DNA from 3 places in the Rhizobium sp. A22-96 genome. Region 1 is predicted to be linked to each of the others. Evidence: predicted binding sites of a transcription regulator. Region 1 holds the regulator's gene; each other region holds the start of a gene.
What was found. Region 1 encodes PhoB, which activates phosphate uptake and scavenging genes when phosphate is short. Its sites were predicted from a motif close to TGTCATNNANCTGTCAT; they were not measured.
Positions count from the first base shown of each region.

Region 2: a site for PhoB is predicted at 3,343-3,359, ahead of ACQZ6F_RS21520 (inorganic phosphate transporter). Genes of this name have one in related genera too.
Region 3: a site for PhoB is predicted at 1,762-1,778, ahead of ACQZ6F_RS06955 (UDP-2,3-diacylglucosamine diphosphatase). Genes of this name have one in related genera too.

Region 1 covers NZ_JBNWDQ010000005.1:417,854-423,719, reverse strand. Annotated here, with positions in the region: gene ACQZ6F_RS23610 (aspartate aminotransferase family protein) at 1-776, opposite strand, end outside; gene ACQZ6F_RS23605 (GcrA family cell cycle regulator) at 1,203-1,736, shown strand; gene phoB (phosphate regulon transcriptional regulator PhoB) at 1,931-2,614, opposite strand; gene phoU (phosphate signaling complex protein PhoU) at 2,646-3,359, opposite strand; gene pstB (phosphate ABC transporter ATP-binding protein PstB) at 3,411-4,226, opposite strand; gene pstA (phosphate ABC transporter permease PstA) at 4,241-5,575, opposite strand; gene pstC (phosphate ABC transporter permease subunit PstC) at 5,572-5,866, opposite strand, start outside.
Region 2 covers NZ_JBNWDQ010000005.1:7,960-13,825, forward strand. Annotated here, with positions in the region: gene ACQZ6F_RS21505 (EAL domain-containing protein) at 1-165, shown strand, start outside; gene ACQZ6F_RS21510 (helix-turn-helix domain-containing protein) at 269-859, shown strand; gene ACQZ6F_RS21515 (Ros/MucR family transcriptional regulator) at 1,029-1,478, shown strand; gene ACQZ6F_RS21520 (inorganic phosphate transporter) at 1,688-3,295, opposite strand; gene ACQZ6F_RS21525 (GCG_CRPN prefix-to-repeats domain-containing protein) at 3,558-3,878, shown strand; gene ACQZ6F_RS21530 (hypothetical protein) at 3,915-4,484, opposite strand; gene ACQZ6F_RS21535 (CbtA family protein) at 4,573-5,316, opposite strand; gene ACQZ6F_RS21540 (CbtB domain-containing protein) at 5,329-5,538, opposite strand; gene ACQZ6F_RS21545 (histidine phosphatase family protein) at 5,769-5,866, shown strand, end outside.
Region 3 covers NZ_JBNWDQ010000002.1:96,941-102,806, reverse strand. Annotated here, with positions in the region: gene ACQZ6F_RS06965 (NADP-dependent malic enzyme) at 1-748, opposite strand, end outside; gene ACQZ6F_RS06960 (glycerophosphodiester phosphodiesterase) at 975-1,730, shown strand; gene ACQZ6F_RS06955 (UDP-2,3-diacylglucosamine diphosphatase) at 1,843-2,649, shown strand; gene ACQZ6F_RS06950 (MFS transporter) at 2,817-4,034, shown strand; gene ACQZ6F_RS06945 (ABC transporter permease) at 4,196-5,350, shown strand; gene ACQZ6F_RS06940 (ABC transporter ATP-binding protein) at 5,362-5,866, shown strand, end outside.

The DNA.
Region 1 (5,866 bases):
GTTGCCAGGCATGCGCCGAGCGGAAAGCCGCCGCCGATACCCTTTGCGACCGCCATGATATCGGGCTTGATACCAGCCCATTCGTGGGCAAAGAGCTTGCCGGTACGACCAACGCCGGACTGCACCTCGTCGAGAACCAGCAGCAGGCCGTGCTCGTCGCAGATCTGGCGGAGACCACGCAGGAATTCATTGGTCGCCGGGCGGATACCACCCTCGCCCTGCACCGGCTCTATCAGGATAGCGCCCGTCGCCTCGGTAATGGCTGCGCGCACGGCATCGAGATCACCGAACGGTACCTGATCGAAGCCGGGAGCCTTCGGACCGAAGCCTTCGATATACTTTTCCTGGCCGCCGGCCGCGATCGTCGCGATGGTACGGCCATGGAAGGCACCTTCGAAGGTGATGATATGAAACTTCTCAGGATGCCCCTTGGCGAACTGATAGCGCCGCGCCGTCTTGATGGCGCATTCCAACGCTTCGGCACCCGAATTCGTAAAGAACACCTTGTCGGCGAAAGTGGCTTCCGTCAGCCGCTTCGACAGCTTTTCCTGACCAGGCACCTCGTAGAGGTTGGACAGATGCCAAACCTTGTCAGCCTGCGCCTTCAGCTCGGCGACAAGATGGGGATGAGCATGACCGAGCGAATTGACCGCCACGCCGGCTGCAAAATCGAGATAGCGTTCACCGCTTTCAGTGATCAACCATACGCCTTCGCCTCGCTCGAACCGCAGCGGAGCTCGCATGTAGGTATCATAAAGCGGCGCGGTCTCGGCCATGGCCATATCTCCTCGATCACAACTTTAAGGACCAATCGCTTCGTTTTTACGAAAGGGGTCCGAAAAAATCAAAAATGCCGCCTTGCGGCGGCCCGGTCACTATTGTTGTTTTGCACCGCGATGTCAACAAAACTGGCGCTTTAGCAGGTGCGAGAAAGTGCTTGCGCGCAAAAGGGATACGTTCGGTGCCGCATATTGCAGAAATGCCACGCCCGGACAGCAAGTTGGGGAAAACCTCGAAATCGATTCCTCAAGATTCCCGCGACTCTTGTCACGGAGTCTGCCTCACACTAGGTTAAAAACCAATTGCTAGACTGCATGCGGCGGAACTAGTCACCACAATTTTAGAGCGTTTCGTGCCTCGATCCCCATGCGAGGCAATGGTGAGGGATTCTGCCATCGGAAACGCGACAGCGGAGACAGGGCATGAATTGGACAGACGAACGCGTCGAGAAGCTGAAAAAGCTATGGTCCGAAGGGTTGAGCGCCAGCCAGATCGCGGCACAGCTCGGTGGCGTCAGCCGTAACGCCGTTATCGGCAAGGTGCATCGCTTGAACCTTCCCGGTCGAGCGAAGGCCGGCGGCACGACGGCGGCAGCTCGCACGCCGAAGCGCAACGCCACGGCACCGCGGGCTTCGAACTATCAGGCGCGCGTCGCAACCCGCACGGTTACCCGCCAGCAGGGCGCAACCATGTTGAAGGAAGAGATCGAGATCGATACGGTCAACGAGATCCAGTATCGTCCGGCCGCCAATGTGGTCGTTCCGATCTCCCGGCGTCTCGGCCTGACGGAACTGACGGAGCGCACCTGCAAGTGGCCGGTCGGCGATCCCCTGAAGGACGATTTCCACTTCTGCGGCAACGAGAGCCCGGATTCATCGCCCTACTGCACCTACCATCAGCGCCTGGCCTACCAGCCGGTGCATGAACGGCGCAGGCCAGCTCAGCCGCGCGGCTGAGACACTTCATCACTGAGATAAAGAAACGGGCCCTTTGGGGCCCGTTTTCTGTTTCCGCCGCGACTGCATAATTTCTTAAATCGGAACCGATTTAAGGGAAAATTATGCAGAATTCTAAGATGTTACAGCGACCTTAACGCGTCTTGAAAGACGCGTGGCGCTGTAATGTTGAGTGCCTGATCGGGTATTCCCGCTCAGGCCTCCATGGAGTAGCCCGCGCCGCGAACGGTGCGGATGACATCCTGCATATTGGAGAAGTTGAGCGCCTTGCGCAGGCGACCGACATGCACGTCGACCGTGCGTTCGTCGACATAGATATCATGCCCCCACACGCCGTCGAGCAGTTGCGAACGCGAGAAGACGCGGCCCGGCGAGGACATCAGGAATTCCAGAAGACGGAATTCGGTCGGTCCCAGCCGCACTTCGCGGCTCTTGCGGTGAACGCGGTGCGTCTCGCGGTCCAGCTCGATATCGCCACAACGCAACACCGTGGAGAGAACCTCCGGACGGGCGCGCCGCAGCATCGCCTTGACGCGAGCCATCAGCTCGGGTGTCGAGAACGGCTTGACGACGTAATCGTCCGCGCCAGTGGAAAGACCGCGCACGCGCTCGCTTTCCTCGCCGCGGGCCGTCAGCATGATGATCGGCAGGCGCTCCGTCTCCGGCCGCATGCGCAGCCGGCGGCAGAGCTCGATGCCGGATACACCGGGGAGCATCCAGTCGAGGATCAGAAGATCGGGAATGCGCTCCTGGAGACGCAACTCGGCTTCATCGCCTCTGAGGATCGTGTCGACCTCGAAGCCTTCGGCCTCGAGATTGTAGCGCAGCAGAACGCTGAGCGCTTCCTCGTCTTCTACAACAGCAACTCTCGGAACCATGCGCCTATGGTCTCCTTTCTTCGCTTTCGGATTATTCCGTCACTGCGCCGACGGTATTGGCGGTATCGTCCTTCGGGCGCTCGCCTTCGGGCTGAGCACCCGTCGCCATGTAATAGATCGTCTCGGCGATGTTGGTGGCATGGTCGCCGATGCGCTCGATGTTCTTGGCGCAGAAGAGAAGATGCGTGCAGGTGGTGATGTTGCGCGGATCTTCCATCATGTAGGTCAGCATCTCGCGGAAGAGCGAGGTGTACATCGCGTCGATTTCCTCGTCGCGTTCGCGGATCGACACGGCCTTGTCCGGCGAGCGGGTGGCGTAGACGTCGAGGACTTCCTTGAGCTGGCTCAGCGCCAATTCGGAAAGGTGCTCGATGCCACGAGCCAGGCGACGCGGAACGCCCGTACCCTGCACGGCGATGACGCGCTTGGCGGTGTTCTTGCCGAGGTCGCCGACGCGCTCCAGATCGGAAGCGATACGGATCGAACCCATGATCTCGCGCAGGTCGGCAGCCATCGGCTGACGACGGGCGATGGTGACGATGGCCTTGTCGCCGACTTCGCGCTCGGCATGATCGAGGATTACGTCGTCGGAGATGACCTTCTGCGCAAGACCAGTGTCGCTCTGGACCAGCGCCCGAACGCTGTCGCTGACCATTTGCTCGGCCAGGCCGCCCATTTCCGCAATACGGCGCGTCAGGAACTTCAGGTCTTCGTCATAGGCAGAGAGAATGTGAGTGGAGACCATTTTTCTATCCTCAAGGTGAACTGTGTGAAAGGAGCCGCGCGCACGGCATCATCAACCAAAACGGCCCATGATGTAATCCTGCGTGCGGAAATCGTCGGGATTGGTGAACATCTTATCGGTATCGTTCTCCTCGACCAGATGGCCGAGATGAAACATTGCGGTACGTTGCGACACGCGGGCTGCCTGCTGCATGGAATGCGTGACGATGACGATGGTGAAGTTTTCGCGCAGCTCGTGGATCAGATCCTCGACCTTGGCGGTGGCAATGGGATCGAGCGCCGAACAGGGCTCGTCCATCAGAATGACCTCCGGGCTGACCGCGACGGCACGGGCGATGCACAGGCGCTGCTGCTGACCGCCCGAGAGGCTCGTGCCGGCATCATGCAGCCGATCCTTCACCTCACCCCACAGACCGGCCTTCTGCAGGCTGGTTTCGACGATATGCTCGAGATCGGCTTTCGAGCGATGCAGACCATGGATGCGGGGGCCATAGGCTACGTTCTCATAGATCGACTTCGGGAACGGATTGGGCTTCTGGAAGACCATGCCGACCCGCGCGCGCAGCTCCACAACATCAATGTTGTTGTCGTAGACATCCTGATCGTCGAGCGTGATCTTGCCGGTGACGCGGCAGGTCTCGATCGTATCGTTCATGCGATTGAGGCAACGCAGGAAGGTGGATTTGCCGCAGCCCGAAGGACCGATCAACGCCGTAACCGTATTGGCGCGGATGTTCAGGTTGACGTCGAAGAGCGCACGCTTGTCGCCGTAGAAGACGGACACGTCCTGGCCGATCATCTTGTAGGGGATCGTCGTCATCTTCCTGGCCAATGCTCTTTCACTTGCGGCTTCCGTCATCATGTTCATTGGATCGCCCTCCCCTACCAGCGCCGTTCGAAGCGGCGGCGCAGCAGGATCACGCCGATATTCATCGCAACGAGGAAGAAGAGCAGGACGATGATCGCCCCGGAGGTTCGTTCGACGAACGCCCGTTCGGCTTCACTCGCCCACATGTAGATCTGCACCGGCAGCGCCGTCGAAGGATCGAGCGGCGATGCCGGGTAGTTGGCAACGAAGGCGACCATGCCGATCAGGAGCAGCGGCGCCGTCTCGCCGAGTGCATGCGCCAGTCCGAGGATGGTGCCCGTCAATATGCCGGGCATGGCGAGCGGCAGGACGTGATGGAAGACCATCTGCATGCGCGAGGCACCGAGGCCAAGCGCAGCGCTGCGGATCGAGGGCGGCACCGCTCGCAATGCCGAACGTGTGGCGATGATGATCATCGGCAACGTCATCAGGCTCAGCACTAGGCCGCCAACCAGCGAGGCCGAGCGCGGCAGGCCCATCATGTTGATGAAGACCGAAAGCCCGAGCAATCCGTAAACGATCGAGGGCACGGCCGCCAGATTGTTGATGTTGACCTCAATGAGGTCCGTCAGCCGGTTCTTCGGCGCGAATTCCTCCAGATAGATCGACGCAGCGACGCCAACGGGAAGCGCCAGAACCAGCACGGTCAGCATCAGATAGAGCGAGCCGATCAGTGCGACGCCGAGACCGGCAGCCTCAGGGCGGCTTGAGTTGCCCGACACAAACAGGCCGCTGTTGAAGGCTTCGTGCAGAGCGCCGCTCGCCGTCAGCTGCTTCATCCAGCCGAGCTGCCGGTCCGACACCTTGCGATCCTTCTCATCAACCGTCAGATCGATCTGTCCCTTGTTGGCGGAATCGATGTTGGCGCTCGCGAGGACGGTGAGGTTTTGCGTCGTTCCTACGATCGACGGATTGGCGGTAACCTTGTCGCGCAGCACGATCCTGGCGCCATCCGACACCATGGCGGTTGCCTCGCGCACGAGCGCCCGGTTGGATGGGTCGATATCAAGCGCTTTTACCAGGGCATCGCGGATCAGGACCGGATAGTTGGCGACCATCAGCACCTTCGGGTCGCTGGCGCGCTTGCCCGTGGGGTCGATGACCTTCTCGGTGAACTCGATCGGCAAGGTGATCGACGTCTGCACGAAGGCCGTATAGCCGTTTCGAACCACGGTCGACACAAGCGCCAAAAGGAAGACGAGGCCGAAGACGACAGCAGCGAGGCCATAGGCACGAAAGCGGCGTTCGGCGGCATAACGGCGCTTGATGCCGATATCGCGTCGCACAGGCGCGCCGGGCGCCAGTCCACGCGGGATATTTTGTGACGAGGAGGATACGACGCCGCTCATTCGTACTGCTCCCTGTAGCGGCGGACGATGTAGAGCGCGTAGACGTTCAGGCAGAGGGTCAGGCAGAACAGCGTTATGCCGAGCGCGAAGGCGACCAGGGTCTGCGGCGAGGTGAACTCCAGGTCGCCGGTCAGCTGATTGACGATCTTCACTGTCACCGTCGTCATGGGCTCGAAGGGATCGAGCTGCATGCGGGCGGCAACGCCTGCCGCCAGCACGACGATCATCGTTTCGCCAACCGCCCGTGATGCCGTCATCAGCAGCGCACCGACGATGCCCGGAAGTGCCGCA
Region 2 (5,866 bases), 410 kb from region 1:
TTTGCCCCTTTTGTCGTCGTCGAAGGCATCGAGACGGAATCTCAGCTCGAAGCAGCCCGTGCGGCTGGTGCGACCCACGTCCAGGGTTTCCTCTTGTCTCGACCGGTATCGCTGCCGCAGCTGTGCCGGCGGAACGGCAAGGCCGGACTGAGGGGGGTGGGATGAGCGTTCATGCAATCGTCTCGCGATCCCAGAAGGTCGCAACCCCGATGGTTGATATGAGGAAGGCCAGTGCCGATCGTTCGGCGCTGTCCGCATCGGTGTCGCCATGATGAGGAAATCGCTTCCCGATTCGGATTATCAGGTCTCGGTTGTCCGGGAGACGCCCAACCTGAAGGCAAGGGCATTGTTGACTGGTCTTACGGGCCGTCTCCGAGGCAGGCTTCATTCGGTAGACCGGACCCTGTCGGTGATATTTGGCGGTGATGCCTCGCCGCATGTTCTCATTCGTCATCAATCGGCCGAGATCGCGGGGCGCGTGACGATCGATGCCGAAAGCGGGCTTTATGTCTTCTGCGAATTTGGCGACTGCCACACGGACATCGTCATAGCCACGGCGAGTGAGGAGCGATTGATCGAAGAGATCGCTCTCCACCTTTGTGGCGATTATCCGGGGCAGCGAACGGTCGATGCGGCCGTCGATATCCTCGTCGGTCAGACTATCGAGGATGTCGAGCGCAAGCTCATTCTTCAAACGCTTCATCATTGCGAAGGAGATCCGACACATACGGCATTCATGCTCGGTATGCCGCTCGTCGCCCTCTGTAACAGGCTGGCAGTTTATTTTGCGGACCCTGCCAGCGAGCAGCCGCAAGCTGCCGCGGATGCAGGGCTCGAGGCGAGAGGCTACAGGCTATGATCGCGGACGCACCTGGTGCGAACGCATTCTACCTCGGCAATTGTGCCGGGGATCAGGCGCCAGCAAAATGGCGTCACTTGAAACGGCGGGACGTTCGGCAACGGACGTCGCGCTTTATACGATCGGGCGAGGCGGCGCACGAGGAACCTACGAGATCCGGGAAAAGATCATGGATTCTTTCAGCGAGAGACAAAAACCTACGCCCCCGCAGATGCATTCATTGTTCGATGGTTGTGTGAAAATCGTTTCGGCCTATGTCAGTCACAATGCGATTCCGGTCGTCAGCCTTCCCAGGTTGATCAAGGACGTGCACGACGCGTTGCATGCGTTGGATGCACCGGCACCCGCCGTCGAGCGGGCCAATCTTGTGCCGGCGGTGGATTTGAAGAAATCGGTAACGAGCGATTACATCGTTTGCCTCGAAGACGGCAAACGCTTCAAAACGCTGAAGCGTCATCTGCGTGTGCATTACGGGCTGACGCCAGAGGAATATCGACAAAAATGGGGATTGGCCCCCAACTACCCGATGGTTGCGCAGAATTATGCAAACCGGCGTTCCGAGCTGGCAAAGCTGTCCGGCCTGGGCGCCAATGGCAGCAGGAGAGAAATCGCTCGCTAGAGCGCTTTCGGAAGGTCGTTGCGGTGGTTGAATGACGCAACCGCCGCAGCGGCTGTGCCGAAGGATTTCGGGGTAACTCTGAGAGCCGTTACGGCGATGAGCGGCGGCATGTAACCGTGATATTCAATGGAAATGGCGCCCGCGAGGGGCGCCATTGTGCTTTGGGGATATTTTCAGGCAAAGGCTGGAATATCCAGCCGGTATGCCGATCAGAAAACCTGGCGCAGGATGATGAACAGCACAAAAGCGAGCGCTATCGACGCCGGCAGCGTCAATATCCACGCCATCAGCATGTTGCGCACCGTCGACCACTGCAGGCCCGAGCCATTTGCCGCCATCGTCCCGGCGACGCCGGACGAGAGGACGTGGGTGGTGGAAACCGGCAAGCCGAGATGGTCGGCCGCACCGATCGTCAGCATGGCGACGACTTCGGCGGCAGCGCCTTGGCCATAGGTCAGATGCGTCTTGCCGATCTTTTCGCCGACGGTAACGACGATGCGCTTCCAGCCGACCATGGTGCCGAGGCCGAGCGCCAGCGCCACAGCGACCTTGACCCAGAGCGGAATGAACTTCGTCGCGTTGTCGACGGCAGCGTGATACTGCGTCACCGCCTTCAGGTCGTCGGCGCTCATCGGCAACAGCTTCTGCTTGTCGATCAGCTTCAACGCTTCGCCGATGAGGTAGATGTCGTTGCGAACGTTGCTGACAAGACCGTTCGGCAGCTTCTCTACCGAAGGATACGAGGCGATTTCGACGCCGGTGGCGTGAATATAGGCTTGGAGTGCCGGTGTCGTGGCATCCGTCCAGCTCTTGTTCTTCACCGCGTCGCTGACGGCGGCTTTCGGATCGGCGGGGGTGGCGACGCCGGGCTTCACATATTTGCCCAGCACCGTCTCGACCTGTGTCGAAGCGGCCTTGTAAGCCTCGAGATAGTTGATGTCAGGCGTGCGGTTCAGCGCGAAGGCGGTCGGTACCAGGCCGATGAGGATGAGCATGATAAGGCCCATGCCCTTCTGTCCATCGTTCGAGCCATGGGCGAAGCTGACACCGGTGCAGGTGAAGATCAACAGGCAGCGGATCCACAGCGGTGGCGGTGCATTGCCTTTCGGAGCCTCATAAAGCGCCTTGTTGCGGATCAGTACCTTGGCAACCAGCAGCAATATGGCTGCGAGGCCGAAACCGATGATCGGCGACAGCAGCAGCGACATGCCGACGCTGCTTGCCTGCGACCAGTCGACACCGCTGGTGGCGGAGCCGGCCGGCGCCAGGAACTGATTGGCGAGACCGACACCGATAATGGAGCCGACAAGCGTATGCGAGCTCGATGCCGGCAGGCCCAGATACCAGGTGCCGAGGTTCCATATGATGGCGGCGGTCAGAAGGGCGAACACCATGGCAAGGCCCGAGCCGGAGCCGACCTGAAGGATCAGTTCGACCGGCAAGAGCGCCAGGATGCCGAAGGCAACCGCGCCGGAAGAGGTTAGAACGCCAAGGAAATTGAAGAAGCCGGACCAGATGACGGCAAATTCGGCCGGCAGCGAACGGGTGTAGATGACGGTTGCCACGGCGTTGGCCGTATCGTGGAAGCCGTTGACGAATTCAAAACCCAGCGCGATCAGGAGAGCAAGACCGAGCAGAATCCACGGAACCGCCGCAGCCTCGGCAAGTTCGCTGCCGAGCGCATAGCCGACATAGGCCAGGCCACCGAGCACGACGACACCGAAGAGCGGCAAGAACCATTTTGCCGAGCCGCTGGCCCCGTGAATTGGGTGATTGGTATTGCCACCCTCTGAACTGTTGGAAGCGAGGTCGACCATCCCAAACTCCTTTATGGCAAACGATATCTTTGGTGTAAGCCTCGTTCATGAAACTCTCGTGACGCGCGAGGGAGGTCGAATATCCTTTGCTGGCAGGCAGAATCGGGGCGTGAAGGATTGACGCCGACAGCTTCTGGTCGAGTTAGCTGTCTCGAAACCAATCTTGTTTCTGCCGCCAAATGGCCTTTTTCGGTTCAGCCAGCGTTCATGCGGCGGGGCTTTAAATCCGGCTTGTAAGGGACTTGGTTAGAGGACCACCAAAATGAGATCGTCCGTTTTTGCCATCGCTGCTTTGCTTGGTGGCCTGGCTGTATCTTCGGCAGAAGCAATGCCTATACCCGCTGTCGGGACAACGGCGGCGGTGCCGGTTGTGAAAGTTGACTATGCCTGCGGTCGTGGCTGGCATGTGACCCGCTGGGGTGAGTGCCGCCCGAACAGATGGGGACCGCCGCCACCGCGCTATGGCTGGGGTGGAGGATATCATAGACCGCCGCCGTGGGGCTGGCACGGTCATCGTGATGGCTGGCGTGGTGACGGCGGCTGGCGCAGCGATCGCTGGCGTGATCGCCATCGCGACTGGTAAGATGAAAGACACCGCCGCGTAGAGCGGCGGTGTTTTTTATGGGCGAGGTTCGGTCCGCAAAGCCCGTGCCGTCAGCCATAGTCCGGCGCCGATCGCCAGAAGGGCCGACAGGAGTGCCAGGAGACTTTGGGCATGACGGACGATGTCGGCTAACTTTGGCCGGATCAGATCGGCCGTATTGAAATTTTCGCTGCTGAACTGGCAGAGAACGAGCGACAGATTGTTGCGCACGAGCGCGGCATCGATCTCTGAAGCGAGATCATCTACCGGGGCCGCATCGCTTTTCATCGTCCGCATCTTCAGCAACACCGCCTTGGCGGCGGCGAGATAGGCGTGCGAGCATTCGTTGAACGGGCTTTCCTCGTCGCTCACGCTGCCAGGCATCATGCCCCAGAGACAATAGGCACGCTGGATCTGCGTGAAATTCAGCAGTCGGCGAAAGGTCTCGTCGGTATCGGACACATCCTCGGCAATCGCAATGATCCGCCCGTAATAGGGTGCGATCACGGCCATTTCACCATGTGTGAGGCTTGGTATCGGGATGCCGGCCTGGCTCCCGGAAGAACCTCCATGAGCCGAAACCAGCGTCGGCCAGCTCGAGAACATGAGACAGAGGACTGCGAGCAAGACGCCGCTTCGCAGTCGGCGTTTCCCGCGCACGCTGGCGTGCGCGGGATGCGATAGATATGCCATTTCAGGCGCGGCGCAGCGTCGCGTTGCTGCGATAGCGCGTCTGCGGCAACTCGCGTTCCGCCCAGGCGCCGAAGCCAAGAGCGAGCGTCGTCCACAGGATGACATGCATGCCAAGCGAGGTGACGCGGAACCGCCAGAGCACGACCGCCGAGAACTGTTCTGGCACTTCGTTGACAGATGGAAGCAGGTACTGGATCAGCGCGATGAAGACGATGTAGCCGATGCCGCCGATGATCGTCCCGTTCCATGATCCGTAGCGCGCCGCCAGCCGGCGGCCGAGCCCGATGGCAACGATCATGCCGACGATCGAGGCGACGATCATGATGAAGAACAGTTCCGTTCTGGCGCCGATCGTGTCGGGATTGCCGACTGCCGGCGGATTTGCCGGATACTTGATATCAGGAACGAGCGAAATCGTCACGAAAGCGGCGATTGCGAGCAAGACTGCGGTGCCGCGTGCGCCGAGGGGGCTGATGCGGCCGTAGACGAAGGAGAAAACCAGCGCGAACAACCCGCCGATCGCCGTCGAATAGACCATGATGCCGGTGAAGAGACCGAAGCCAGCCTGGGTGGCGCGGCTGACGATTTCCGGTTCTGCGGCTTCTCCAGCTGCCTGGGCAGTTTTTTCTTCAAAGCCGATTGCCCAATCAACCAGCGGTTCGCCGAAGGTGTGGGCGAAAGCGAAAACGAGAATACCAGCGAGCGCCCCCACGATCATGCCGCGGAGCAAAAGACGTCCAACCATGTGCCTGATCCCTTAGTGGCAGGGGAAACCGAGGAGATGGCGGCCGTCATGCACGAATTCATGCACATACATGCCTGAAATCAGCGAGGCCGCGCCTTCTTCTGCGCCGACGAAATAGATCGCGAGCAGCATCAGCAGGCCGGCAAAAATAGCCCAGGGCAGGATTTGGCCGAGCGGGATCGGCTGCGGGATCGCGGTAGGGGCGAAAGCGGTATCGGACATTGTATTTCCCTCTAGAAGAAAAGCGCGTTCCATTTGCGGAAGGGTTTTGCGGGAAGGGTCTGGCTCTCTGGGGGCGGTATCCGCCCGTCGATTACAGTGGCGCGACCGCGCCGGGATTACACCGGCTTCCACACCCGCAAGTGCAAGTTTATAACTGTCGGCAAATATGGTTGTCAATCAACCGCCATCGTGATGCGAAATCGCGACAATCAATGGAGATATCGGCTGTCATGAAGGCGCGTTTGAGCTGGATTTGCCATGGTCCGACCGAGGCCAATCGGAAAGGCTGCTTCCCGGACGATGAGCCGCTGGAGGATAAGGCGGCGCA
Region 3 (5,866 bases), on a different contig from region 1:
TCCATTCGTCCATCAGCACGTTCCGGTCCTTGTAGACCAGGCCCTCGATATCGTGGACCCAGATATTTTCGCGCTTGGCGCCAAGTATGACGAGCAGGTTGAGGCAGGCAAGTGCTGCGGCGCCGGCGCCGGACGCCACGATCTTGACGTCTTCGATCTTCTTGCCGGCCAGCTCCAATCCGTTGAGGATGGCGGCGGCGACGATGATGGCGGTGCCGTGCTGATCGTCGTGGAAAACGGGGATTTCCATCTTCTCGCGCAGGCGACGCTCGACGTCGAAGCATTCCGGCGCCTTGATATCCTCGAGATTGATGCCGCCGAAGGTCGGCTCCAGAGCCGAGATCGTGTTGACCATCTCGTCAACTGTGGGAGCCTCGACTTCGATGTCGAACACATCGATGCCGGCGAATTTCTTGAAGAGAACCGCCTTGCCTTCCATCACGGGCTTGGAGGCGAGCGGGCCGATATTGCCGAGGCCGAGCACTGCCGAACCATTGGAAATAACGGCAACGAGATTGGCTCGGGACGTGTAATAGGCTGCCGTTTCCGGATTGTCGCGGATGGCTAGGCAAGGTGCGGCAACGCCTGGAGAATAGGCAAGCGCGAGATCGCGCTGGTTGCCGAGCGGCTTGGTAGCCTGGATTTCAAGCTTGCCGGGGCGGGGATAGCGATGGAAATAGAGCGCCTGTTCGTCGAAATCGCCACTCGCCATGTTCTTGGCTGCCTTCGAAGTATCGTGCGTATCCATCTCGCGGTCTCCATTCCTGCCTGCGCTTGAGTCCCTCCATACAACAATCGTTTGGCGTTCACAGTATGCAATTGACGTCACAAAGCGTTTTTGCAGCGGCAAAGTCCTGATCGCCGGTTCCGACCGGTGTCGCAGCGTCGCCTTGTCGCAAGCCGGGCCGGTGGGCAGCAGCGTCATAAGGGGTTCACCGCACGGGATTATGAGATCCGCAGGCAGAGGATCTCCAATGACTTTGATTGTTTCTCATCGCGGCGGCGCGCATTTGTGGCCTGAAAACACCAGGTTTGCCTTTTCGAAAACAGCCAAGCTCGACGTCGATCTCGTCGAATTCGATGTTCATCAGACGCGCGACGGCAAGCTCGTCGTCCATCATGACGCTTTGATCGACAGGATGACGGACGGGAAGGGTGCGATAGCCGATCTCACCTACGAGGAATTGGCGCGCCACATTGTGATCGGGAGCGGCGGCGAGACCATACCCACCCTTACGGAAACGATCGACATTTTCGGTCCGTCCGCGATCGATCTTCGGCTGGAGATCAAGACCGGACTGGACGGCAAACCCTATGAAGGAATGGAAGGCCGCATCCTGGACGAGTTGATGGCGACGGGGATGCTGGCGCGGACGATGGTGACAAGCTTCGCGCTGCCGCGTCTTCAGGCATTCGTTGCTGCACTCGATGAGCGGGGCCTGAACGCCGGCGAATTGCTCGGCTTCACCTTTCTCTGCTCGCCGCAGACGGTAACCCAGCTTGGCTGGCATGGGATCGTTGCTGCTCTGCGTGCCTCAGGCGTGCGCGAGATCGCCGTTCGCGCCGACGCGCTGGATGCGGGGGTCGTGAACTTCTTTCGGGCGAACGACGTGACGGTGCATGGCTGGGCTGCGCATACGAGTGAGGCGGCGCGCATGATGTTTCGCCTTGGTGTCGCCAGTTTTACAACCGATCGACCGGATCTCGCCATCGTGGCCAAACGCGGCTGATCTGCCTCGATAAGCCGCCAGACACAGGGTTTGTCATCTTCCTGAAACACGAGTCTGGTTTTGGAATAGGTAAGGTAGGATAGGGCACGGACATAAGTTCGTGAATGAAAACATGGACACCCGGCGATTCCGAACACTGTTCATTTCTGACGTGCACCTTGGCTCGAAAGCCGCGAAGGTGGACTTTCTGCTCGACTTTTTACGCCACCACGAAGCCGATACGATCTTCCTTGTTGGAGACATCGTCGACGGCTGGCGCCTCAAGCGAAACTGGTACTGGCCGCAGGATTGCAATGATGTGGTCCAGAAGCTTCTGCGCAAGGCACGCAAGGGCACGCGCATCGTCTATATCCCCGGCAATCACGACGAATTCCTCCGTGATTTCCCCGGCATGCACTTCGGTGGCATCGAAGTGGCGCAACGCGCCATGCACGAGACTGCCGACGGCAAGAAGTATCTCGTGCTGCATGGCGACGAATTCGACGTTGTCGTCCGCAATGCCCGCCTGCTCGCCTATCTCGGCGACTGGGCCTACGATATGGCGATCCTGATCAATATCGGCCTCGCCGCGGTGCGCCGCCGTCTGAATATGCCTTACTGGTCGTTCTCGGCCTGGGCGAAGCTGCAGGTCAAGCATGCCGTCAACTTCATCGGCGAATTCCAGCGTGTCGTTGCCGAAGAAGCCAAGCGCAATGATGCTGACGGGGTGATCTGCGGCCACATCCATCATGCCGTCATCGAGGATCTCGACGGCATCCGTTACATCAATACCGGTGACTGGGTGGAGAGCTGCACGGCGATCGCCGAGCATGAGGACGGCACGTTCGAGCTCATCACCTGGCAGACAATTCTTGAGACGCAGGCCGCAGGCGCCTCGGTCGAAGAATTGCCCCAGCCGCTGGGAGCCCAGGCGGCCTGATTTAGAGGCCGCCTCACGAGCTTAATAATAGCCTGTCATAATTATTGATCAGCGGGAAAGCCCGGAAGCTTCGGATTTTTTCCGAAACGTTACGATTTGGCCATTTCTCGCCATAGTCGTACTCACGATAGAGTGATAGGGACAAATCAGTTCCCTTCAGGTCTGTCATGATTCCCGCCATAAAGTCCTCGCAGGGCGAGGGTGCGCCCCCGTATTTCCGTTTGCGCACTGCCTTGTCCTATTGTGCACCGTTGTTCGTCAACGGGATCGCCTTGCCGTTTTTCCCCGTCTGGCTGGCGGGGCTGAATTTCAGCGACCACGAGATCGGTCTCGTGATTGCCGTGCCCATGGTCGTGCGTGTTCTTGTAACGCCTATTATCGCCAGCCTCGCCGATCACATGAAGGAACGCGCCGATGTGCTGTTCTGGTCCGGCGGCCTGTCGCTGCTGACGGCGATCGCGCTTTACTGGACCAGCGATTTCTGGCCTGTTCTGCTCGTCTACGGCATCCAGGGCGCGACCTATGCACCCTATGTGCCGGTGGTCGAGTCCATTGCCATGTCGGGCGTGCGTCGCTGGGGCTTCGATTACGGCTCGATGCGCGTGTGGGGATCAATCACCTTCATCCTCTCGACCCTTCTTGGCGGACAGATGATCGGCATGTGGGGAGGCACGATGGTGCTCCCCGTCATGGTCGCCGGCTTCGTTCTTACCATGCTGATGGGTGTGTTTTCCCCACGTATCGGACCGACGCGCCGACATAACCAGCCGATCAACCTGCAGCCCCCGACCGGAAACCTGCGCTCTCCCAAGCTGCTCGTCACCATGATCGGCGTTTCTGTGCAGCAGTCCAGCCACGCGATGCTTTATACTTTCGCGTCGATTTACTGGCGCAAGCTTGGTTTCTCCGGAGCGGAAATCGCTGTTCTCTGGAGCATCGGCGTTGCGGCCGAAGTGATGGTCTTTTTCCTGTCGAAGAAGCTGAGCCGGCGTTTCAGCGCGTGGACGTTGATCTTTTTCGGCTCGAGCATGTGTGTCCTTCGCTGGATCCTTTTCCCGATGAATCTGGGTTTCCTCGGTTACTTCCTGCTGCAATGCTTCCATTCCTGCACCTATGCCTGCGTCCATACCGGCATCCAGCGGCGCATCGTCGCCTCGGTCCACGAAACGCAGGAGGCTTCGGCCCAGGGCGCCTATTATTTCTATAACGGGATGTTCCTTGGCCTGATGACGCTGGCATCCGGCTATCTCTATGCGTGGCTTGATATTGACAGCTATTACGTCATGGCCGGGGTGGCTGCTTTCGGCCTTGGCATGGTCATCTTTGCACGCGGTCTCCAGCCAGGAGGTTCGGCGGTGGGTGGAGGTGCGCGCGGCGTATCGTAACGCGGACGCGAACAAATTCATTTGGATATCAAAAAGCCGTGACATATGTTGGCCGCGGCGCAGCATAGCTATTTCCCGTGCAGTCGGTGTATTAAGCATCGGCGTCGGGTCGGGCTTCCCGAGTCGACGTTAGTGATGCCAGATCTGAGAGACGCATTAGTTTGAACGTAGCCGAACAGAAATCCGATGCACCGAGGATCGATGACGAAGCCGATGGCAGTGGGCATCGCTATCGGCTGGAAGGCAATTGGCGCAGCGCCAATGTGCACGGCGTACTGCGGAAGATCGAGCAGCTCTCGAAACGGAGTTCAGGCGGTGACGTCGTCATCGATCTTTCCGACCTGTCCGATGTGGATACGGCCGGCGCGCTGCTGATCCGGCGTCTGAAGATGAGCCAGGAGGCGCATGGCGCCACGGTGACGATTGACGGCTCCAATCCGCATATTGATGAGCTGCTGACCGCCTTCGACGAGGATCCAGATGCGGAAACCGGGCGGGCGAAGTCGAAGGGACCATGGACCGAGCGGCTGTTCGCTCCCATCGGCAAGACAGTCTACGAGCTATGGGGCAACCTGATTGCCGCCATGTACATACTGGGCTCGGCTGTTCGCGGCGCGCAGCTCAAATTCGGACGCGGTAGCGGCGTCTCGCCGGCTTCGATCATCAATCAGATCGATCACATGGCCGTCAGGGCTGTTCCCATCATTCTGCTGATGTCCTATCTGATTGGCGCGATCATTGCGCAGCAGGGGGCATTCCAGCTGCGCTATTTTGGCGCCGAGGTCTTTGTCGTCGATCTCGTCGGCATCCTGCAATTGCGCGAAATCGGCGTGCTTCTGACGGCGATCATGATCGCGGGCCGTTCCGGCAGCGCGATTACCGCCGAAATCGGCTCGATGAAGATGCGCGAGGAAGTGGATGCGTTGAAGGTCATGGGCCTCAACCCCATCGGCGTGCTGATCTTTCCGCGGCTGGTGGCGCTGACGGTCGCCCTGCCGTTGCTGACGATCCTTGCAAACTTCGCTTCGCTCTTCGGCGCGGCCACGGTGACCTGGGCCTATTCCGGCATCACCTTCGCCACCTTCGTTTCGCGTCTGCACGAGGCAATCAGCCTTTCCACTGTTATTTCCGGCATGATCAAGGCGCCGTTCATGGCGCTGGTCATCGGCATCGTGGCTGCGGTCGAGGGTTTGAAGGTCGGAGGCAGCGCCGAATCGCTGGGCCAGCACGTCACCTCATCGGTCGTGAAGTCGATCTTCGTTGTTATCCTCATGGATGGGCTTTTTGCCATATTCTATGCAGCGATCGATTTCTGAGGACATCAACGATGAGCGCACTTCACTCGGAAATCCCGTTGGAAAAAGATGAGCGTGGCAGGGACATCGTGCTGTCGGCAAAGGATGTCACCGTCGCTTTCGGCTCGAAAGTCGTGCTCGACAAATTGAACCTCAATATCTACCGCGGCGAGATCCTTGGTTTCGTCGGTGCTTCCGGTGCCGGCAAGTCCGTACTGCTGCGCACGGTATTGCGGCTTCTGCCGCGCCGCTCGGGCAAGATCGAGATCCTCGGCGAGGACTACGACAAGCTCGACGAACAGGACCGCAACAGGCTCGATATGCGCCTTGGCGTCCTCTTCCAGCAGGGCGCATTGTTCTCCTCGCTGACGGTGCGGGAAAACATCCAGGTGCCCATGCGGGAATATCTGGATCTGCCACAGGATATGATGGACGAGCTGGCGCTGATGAAGATCCGCATGGTGGGTCTGGCTGCCGATGCCGCCGACAAATACCCGTCCGAGCTTTCCGGCGGCATGATCAAGCGTGCGGCTCTTG